Linked DNA regions of Idiomarina loihiensis L2TR. The protein of the gene in region 1 binds, or shares a complex with, the protein of each later gene. Links are inferred from orthologs where the notes say so. Each region holds a gene or a part of one and is shown in the gene's direction. Other genes may lie near its edges.

Region 1 (4,022 bases):
GTGTCTCCATTGGTCGGGCGCTACAGGGGCTGGGCGCTATTGCGGCGGCTATTTTGGCGCTGGCAGCTGATTTGTCGCGAGACGAGCAGCGACCGAAAGTGATGGCCACTATTGGTATGTGTATTGGTCTGGCGTTCGCTATTTCATTGGTAGCCGGACCTTTATTGGGCAATATTATCGGTCTTTCGGGTTTGTTCTGGTTTACCGCCGCCAGTGGTGTTCTGGGCATTCTGGTGCTGTTGCTAAGCGTCCCCAAAGTGGTGACAACATCTGCCAGGCGTGAATCTTTACCCGTGTTGTCAGAACTGGGGCACTTGCTTAAGCATAAGCAACTGTGGTGCCTGAATAGCGGTATTTTTGTGCTACATGCCATTTTAACGGCATGGTTTGTGACTTTACCCATGCAACTGCAAAATGCAGGTTTTGAAAGTCAGACCCACGCCTGGTTCTACTTACCCACGCTGGCCGCGTCCATTTTGTTCATGGTGCCAATGATTATCAGCAGTTCGCGTAATAATAATTCCGTGCAGTGGCTGCGGTTTTCTATTGTCGTCTTAATTGTCGCACTACTCATTATTGCCGTAGCAGGGCAAAACCCCTGGCTGCTGGTTGCTGCTCTGGTCATATTTTTCACGGGCTTTAACTTTATTGAAGCCAGTTTGCCGTCGTTACTTACCCGAGTTGCTCCGGCGGGGAGCAAAGGCAGTGCCAGTGGTATTTACTCAACTGGTCAGTTTCTGGGGTCTTTTGTCGGTGGGGTAGCTGGCGGCTCAGTCTTACAGTTTTTTGGGATATCTGGCGTTGTTGTTTTCTGCCTGATCTTGCTAGTATGTTGGTTGCTAATCAGTTTAGTCATGGTTAACCCCGCAGGTGTCACGAGCGTGTCGTTATCATTGCCCGGGTTAACTGAAAGCAAGGCTACCAAGCTAAGTGAGCAGTTACTTACCGTAACGGGTGTTACGGAAGCAAGATGGGTTGAAGAAGATCAGGCCACTTACTTAAAAGTTGATAAAAAACATTACGATGAAAAGGCGGTTAATCAGTTGCTTAAAGAAGCATCGGTCGCTTAATAATTTGAAGCAGTTGTAACGCGTACAAGGAACAGGAGAATCTAATGGCCAGTCGCGGTGTAAATAAAGTAATTTTAATTGGTAATTTGGGCGCTGACCCAGAGGTTCGTTATACCCAAAACAGCACAGCGATAGCCAACCTGTCGATTGCTACCAGCGAAACCTGGAAAGACAAGCAAACAGGCGAACCGCGCGAACAAACCGAATGGCACCGTTGTGTGGCTTATCGTCGCTTAGCTGAAATTGCCGGTGAGTACCTGAAAAAGGGCTCTAAAGTTTATGTTGAAGGGCGTTTGCAAACGCGTAAATGGACAGGCCAGGACAACGTAGAGCGTTACACGACAGAAGTGGTCATTAACGAAATGCAAATGCTGGATTCTCGTGGCGGCCCGCAGGGTGGTGCTCCACAACAAGGCCAGGGTTTTGGTGGCGGTCAGCAGCAAGGCGGTGGTTACGGTGGTGGTCAACCACAACAGCAATCACAGCAACAACAGCGTCCTGCGCCTCAGCCAGCGCAGCAGCAAAATCAACAGTCACAACAAAAACCGGCAGAACCCGCGCCGTTTTCACCTGACAACGACTTTGATGACGATATTCCGTTCTAGTTTGCCGAGTATAGGATTTACCCGCTCGGGTATCTGTATCATGTGAAAAAAGCCCCTTTTGCAGGGGCTTTTTTTGTATCTAATTTTTAGCTCAAACCTATCGCTATTTTCATTTTAGTTAGCACGCTAAGTTTGTTATTATACTTAGCGTGCTAACTAAAGAGGTTGTTATGACATTAACACAAGAACAGCTCAGACAGTTATCTGTACCTGAACGACTCGGTCGCGTTGCGCGTCAGTGGCAGGCTATTGCGGATAAGGAACTGGCGCCGCTGGGGTTAACCTACCCGCGCTGGAGTGCTATGTGGAAACTGGCACGTATTGGTGATGGTGTCAGTCAAAAGCAGCTTGCCGAAGCGCTTGAATTAGAACTTGGTTCACTTATGCGCACGCTGGCGCAGTTGGAGGAGCAAGAGCTGATTACGCGCAAGGCAAGCCCGGACGACGGCCGTGCTAAGCAGGTGTTTTTAACGAATTCAGGTCATGCTCTGGTTAAAAAAATGGAAGCGAAAATTCTAAAAGTAAGAAGGGCGTTGCTGGCCAATATTGAAGATGAAGAAATTGAAACGGTTAAGAAGGTTCTGGCGATGATTTCATACAATGCGAATCATATGTCTGAAGCTCAGAAACTTGACCAAAATAATGAGGAAGAGGTATGACCGCAGACGAAAAGTTTGCCCGTTGGGTTAAGCGGGCGCTGGTACTATTCGTACTCGTATTTGCCTATTTTCTGTGGGCCGACTTGAGCCTGCCGCTGACTCCACAGGCAATGGTAACCCGGGTGGTGACTCAGGTCGCACCGCAGGTGAATGGTACTGTAGAGAAAGTCTTGGTTAATAATAACCAGTATGTTGAAGAGGGCGAGCCATTATTTAAAATCGACCCGCGACCTTATCAACTGCAATTACAGCAAGCAGAGCTGGCAATGGCTCAGGCGCAACAGTCAAACCAGCAGTTTGATGCCCAAATTCGAACTGCCCAGGCAAAGATAAAATCAGCACAGGCAACAGCTCAAGAGCTTAGCCGTGAGGCCCGTCGCATTAAAGATCTGGTGGAAGATGGCAGTTCGTCGCAGCAGGCATTTGACCGTGCGCAGAGCAGTAAGTTAGAGGCTCTGGCAAATGTTGAAGCTGCCCAGTCACAGCTACAGAGCTTAAAAGTGCAGCGAGGTGCCGAGGACGATGCAAACAACTTACTTATTCAACAAGCTAAAAATGCGATAGAAACGGCGAAGCTTAACTTAAGCTACACCACCGTGCGTGCGAAACATGCCGGACGTGTCGGCAATCTAAAGCTCAGCGAAGGGGCTTATGCCCGTCAAGGCACGCCGCTAATGGCTCTAGTCTCACCCAATGCCGACATTATTGCGGATTTTCGGGAGAAGAATTTACGAAACATAGAATCTGGCCAACAGGCTCTCGTGGTATTTGATGCCGAACCTGGCACGCTTTACGAGGCTAAAGTGGAAAGCATTGATGCCGGTGTTAACGCGGGTCAGTTAAGTGCCGACGGAGCCTTAGCAGCACCGGTTAACTCAAACCGGTGGGTACGTGACGCGCAGCGACTTCGGGTGCATTTGCGTTTAACGGAGAAACCGGATTCAGAGCGTCCGGCCGGAGCAAAGGCTACAGTGCAGATAGTTCCTGAAGGAAGCTTTAAAGCCGCTATCGCGAAAGCGCAAATTCGGTTGCTGGGCTGGTTGCACTACATTTATTGATCAGGAAGGGACTATGGCAACTTCTGCCTTGAGTGAAAACGGCCTACGGCAATGCTTACGAATAGCCTTTGGTGGCTCCATCGGCTTTTTGGTCACGGCGCTATTTGACTTGTCTTATGGCGTGTTTTTTACCGTCTTACCAATGCTGCTACTGGGCTTAGTGCCAATGATAAACCGACAAGTCGCCCGGCAAATACTTGCGGCGTCGGTTATGTGCGGATTGGAAGTAGGTATTCTGGCGCAGATACTGGGCGGACATTCAGTATTAATGACAATGGCCGCCTTTGTCTTATTTCTGTATCGGTTTGCTTTTATGGCGCGCGGCACGGCGTTCCTGTTCGGCGCAAATGGTGTGCTGATGCTGAGCATTATGCTGCATTACGCCAGTTATCCGGGCACCGACGTTAATAACTTAATAGCCAGTAACTTCTTTGCATCGATACTGGCAATAGCCATTGCCTTTGTTATGCATGCGATGATACCCAATAAAGAGCAGAATGCGTCACCACCGGCCTTGCCAGATAAGTCACCTAACCGTGTGCGCCACGAAGCTATTTTGGGCGCTACGGTGACAACCCTGTCGTTTTTGGTGTTTCAGCTGTTTGATTTACAGGATTCTATTTCCGCGCA
Region 2 (4,304 bases), 1.1 Mb from region 1 along the record:
AGCATGACGTGTACCGACTCTTCCATTACCTCGCGAGCCAGTTCTATTGGGCTTTTTACCGTTTTCACGCCAGCAACGGCCCCGGCATTGCCGTTCAGACCTTCCATTAACGAAGCATCCAGCTCATGTTCTCCATCCCAGGTATAAACCGCACCTTTGCCAGAGTTAAACAGCGGCGACGCTTCCATTACCTGAATAGCCGCAATAACTGCTGTGGTGCTGTCACCGCCTTCTTTCAATATCTTACGCCCAGCCTCTAAAGCTTCCGTCAGTTTATCTTTGTAGGCTTGCTCTTGTTCGGCAGTTAAATTCGCGCGAGTAATAGTACCCGCTCCACCATGAATGGCCATTGCGTATTCAACATCATGATCATCCGCCTGTACGGCTGGTAATAGCGATCCAAACGCAGCGGTGGCAAGTACTGCAGATAAGTAAAACTTTTTCATTCTGACCTCGATTTTATTGTTATAGGCTAGATTGTTAGTCATAACATAGTCGCAGGAAAGCAACGAACTGACAACGAGGAGATATTCAGATGCCGACTTATCGCGTTGAGTACACACACTTAGGCGACAGACAGCAAATTACGCTGGAAGTCGATAATGAAGCATTAGATAACGAACAAAAGTTCAGAGACGCCGTTGCACAGCGTTTAGCCGATCGCATTCTGCCGCACGCTGAACTTGCTTTTCGCCACGAAGATGACCGCACACTGGAGCAAAAGCTGGACAAAGCTTACGATGTGCAAGTGAACAAGATTGAAAGAGAGTGAGTGGCTGAATTTATCTGCGGGCTCGTGCTATAGTTTTCCTTTTCCGCTGAGCAATTAGGCTTATGGCACAAAACGAACAAGAAACCTTTTACTGGCACGATTATGAGACATGGGGCGCTAACCCTTTAGTGGATCGCCCTGCACAGTTTGCCGGCTTACGCACAGACACTGATTTTAATGTTATCGGTCGGCCGTTAACGCTATACGCTCAGCCCACACCAGACTTTCTGCCGAATCCGGAAGCCACTTTAATTACTGGTATTACGCCGCAGCTTGCTGCGAAACAAGGTGTCGGTGAAGCGGAATTCAGCAAAGCCATAGCAAATGAGTTTCAAAAGCCCAATACCACCATTATTGGCTACAACAACATTCGTTTTGATGACGAAGTCACCCGTTTGCTGTTCTATCGCAACTTTTATGACCCTTACGAATACAGCTGGCAAAACGGCAATTCACGCTGGGACTTAATTGATGTCGTGCGAGCCTGTTTTGCGCTGCGCCCTGACGGTATTAACTGGCCGGAGAACTCTGACGGACAACCCAGTCTAAAACTGGAGCATTTGAGTGTTGCCAATAACATTGAGCATGGTCAGGCGCACGATGCTATGTCGGACGTTTATGCGACCATTGGTCTGGCAAAGCTCATTAGCGAAAAACAGCCGAAATTGTGGCAGTGGGCTTACAGTATTCGCCGTAAACAAAAGCTACTGAACCTGTTTAACTGGCAGGCACCGGAGCCTCTGGCACATGTCAGTGGTTTTTACGGTACGGCTAACCGCTATTTGTCGGCTATATTGCCGCTGGGTTTTCACCCTAAGCAAAATAGCAACGTTGTTGCCTGGGACCTGCGCGTTCCGCCCATGGATTTTGCCGATAAATCGGTAGAAGAATTAACGGAGCTAACCTACACGAGTCGTAGGGAACTGGAAGAGCAAGGCTTACAAAAGAGCGGCATACAAAATATTCACCTCGGTCGCTGTCCTTTCTTAGCGCCTATTAAAACTATTTCTGCTGAAGCTGCTGATAGTGCCGCGTTAGATACAGCCGCCCTGGAGACAAACGCTAAATGGTTACAGGAAAACAGCGACTTTCGCGACAAACTCATGCAGGTGTTTGAGCAGACCAAAGAATTTGCCCCCAGAACCGACGTTGATCACCAGATATACGACGGCTTTTTCTCTCCTCAGGATAAAAAGCATATGGAGATTATCCGTTCGTCAGAGCCACACCAACTGGCCGGTCTGGAACTGGATTTTCAGGACAAGCGTATGCCTGCACTGCTGTTTCGTTACCGGGCGCGAAACTACCCGTCAACTCTTAGCGATAAAGAACTAAATAAGTGGCGCCTGTTTTGTCAGCAACGTTTAATTGAGCCGCCAGAAGGCTTATTGTCCGCCGAGGGCTTCGCATTGAAGCTGGAGGATTTAGCAAATCAGCATCAGGAAGATGCGCATAAGCTGCGGTTGCTGAAATCACTGTATGACTACGCCGCATCTCTCTGACGCTAACGCGTCGTTCGATTACATTATAGTCGGAGCCGGCTCTGCCGGTTGCACCCTTGCGAACAGACTCACAGAATGCGGCAAGTTTCGGGTGTTGTTACTAGAAGCCGGAGCATCACATGGTGGACTATTTTCTGACATGCCCTCAGGCTTTGCCCGCTTTATGCATAGCCGCAAATTTAACTGGCTTTACCGAAGCCATAAAGAGCCGCAACTGACTAACCCCAAAGGTTGTTATACACCGCGAGGGAAAATGCTGGGTGGCAGCAGCGGCATTAACGCCATGATTTATACTCGGGGGCTCTCCAGTGACTACAACTCCTGGGCAGCTAAAGGTAACGTCGGCTGGAGTTACAATGATTTATTGCCTTATTTTATAAAAAGTGAAAATAATAGTCGCGGTGCCTCAAACTACCATGGAAACAGCGGCCCCTTAACCGTATCCGATGTATCCCCCTTTTACCCGGTATCAAAATGTTTCTTAGAAGCCTGCAGCGAATTTGGTTTGCCGCCTAACCCCGACTTTAACGGCGTACACCTGGAAGGACACAATTCATACCAGTTCACAATGAAAGATGGGAAGCGTTGCAGTGCTTACCATGCCTACCTGAAGCCAGCACTGAAACGAAACAACTTGACGGTAATATCCGGATGCCTGACCGAGCGAGTGGCTTTTTCAGGGATAAAAGCGACCGGAGTCTGTTATCAGCAGAATGGTCGCCGATACATAGCCAGCGCAAGGAAAGAGGTTATCCTTTGTGCGGGGGCCTTTAACTCCCCCCAAATTCTCATGCGCTCCGGTGTTGGCTCTGCATCAGAGCTTGCAAAATTTGGAATAGAAAGCGTTTATGACAACCCGGCTGTCGGTAAGAACTTGCAGGAGCACGTGGACGTTAGCATACAATGTAAAAACAAAATGAGAGACGGCCTGACACTGAGTCCTCTGGGGTTAATCAAGCTCTCAGTACCTTTTATTCAATATATACTCTCTAGCAAAGGCCAGCTGGCACACTCACTTGCTGAAGTCGGAGCTTTTTACCGCTCATCGAATGAAGTTAAAGAACCGGACATTCAGGCTCATTTGTTGCCGGTCATGTTTAATGACAGCGGCTACGACTGGAACCCTACTTTAAAACACGGATTCACCTGTCATGTCTGCTTGTTACGCCCAGAATCACGTGGTGCAGTGCACCTAAACCCAGAAGACCCAATGGCTAAACCGCAAATTACTTATGGCTTTTTAAGCGAAAAGAGTGACCAGAAGGCCTTACTCAACGGTATAAGAAAAGCGTTAGAAATACTGAAGCAACCGGCTCTGGCAAAACATAATGGTGGGATCATGTTTCCCAATCCCTGCTTAAGCGACGCCGAACTTCTGGAGCAGATAAAATCCAAAACTGGGCTTATTTATCATCCTGCGGGGACTTGCAAGATGGGGCCTAAAAACGATACCGGGGCTGTTGTAGATCCTGAATTAAAAGTAATAGGTGTTGAGAAACTCAGAGTAATAGATGCATCCATTATGCCTACCGTTATCAGTGGTAACACCAACGCTCCTACTATCGCTATAGCTGAAAAAGGCGCCGACTTAATAAAAGCCGACGCCTTAATTCACTAACTCAAGTTATAAGGTAAGAGCTAAGCTTTTTTATTCCCTACTCTGAATAACCTTGCCAGTGCCGGAATTAAGATAAGTGCACCCAACATATTCCACAGGAACATAAAGGTCAGCAATATACCCATATCGGCCTGGAATTTAATGGGTGAGAATATCCAGGTAGCGACGCCTATAGCCAGCGTTAAGCCAGTAAAGCCGACGGCCTTGCCGGTGTTATCCAGCGAGTACTTGTAGGTTTCCTGCAACGACATGCCCTGCTGCAAGCCCTCTTTCACTTTACTGTAAATATAAATGCCGTAATCGACACCAATACCAACCCCTAAGGCAATAACCGGCAAGGTAGCCACTTTAATGCCTATGCCTAACACCGCCATAAGTCCCTGACTCATAACAGTAGTAAAGGCCAGTGGTA

What was found. Proteins that work in one complex are often made in the same cells at the same time.
Region 2: the proteins of ssb (region 1) and sbcB are in contact, whole or in part, in a crystal structure (PDB 3C94), measured with the Escherichia coli proteins. The link is inferred for Idiomarina loihiensis L2TR from one-to-one orthologs.

Annotation. Positions count from the first base shown.
Region 1 is NC_006512.1:372,084-376,105, forward strand. The notes cover bases 1-2,894. They hold ssb (single-stranded DNA-binding protein), read left to right. Parts: upstream 1-1,114; coding sequence 1,115-1,675; downstream 1,676-2,894. Other genes in these bases: IL_RS01815 (MFS transporter), read left to right, coding at 1-1,070; IL_RS01825 (MarR family transcriptional regulator), read left to right, coding at 1,846-2,334; IL_RS01830 (HlyD family secretion protein), read left to right, coding at 2,331-2,894. Also shown: more of IL_RS01830, read left to right, coding at 2,895-3,392; IL_RS01835 (DUF2955 domain-containing protein), read left to right, coding at 3,406-4,022. UniProt on the Escherichia coli protein: Plays an important role in DNA replication, recombination and repair. Binds to ssDNA and to an array of partner proteins to recruit them to their sites of action during DNA metabolism. Acts as a sliding platform that migrates on DNA via reptation.
Region 2 is NC_006512.1:1,473,049-1,477,352, forward strand. Bases 55-3,054 are described here. They hold sbcB (exodeoxyribonuclease I), read left to right. Parts: upstream 55-834; coding sequence 835-2,274; downstream 2,275-3,054. Other genes in these bases: IL_RS07020 (isoaspartyl peptidase/L-asparaginase family protein), read right to left, coding at 55-446; IL_RS07025 (hypothetical protein), read left to right, coding at 536-772; IL_RS07035 (GMC family oxidoreductase), read left to right, coding at 2,252-3,054. Also shown: more of IL_RS07020, read right to left, coding at 1-54; more of IL_RS07035, read left to right, coding at 3,055-3,892; IL_RS07040 (efflux RND transporter permease subunit), read right to left, coding at 3,913-4,304. UniProt on the Escherichia coli protein: Degrades single-stranded DNA (ssDNA) in a highly processive manner.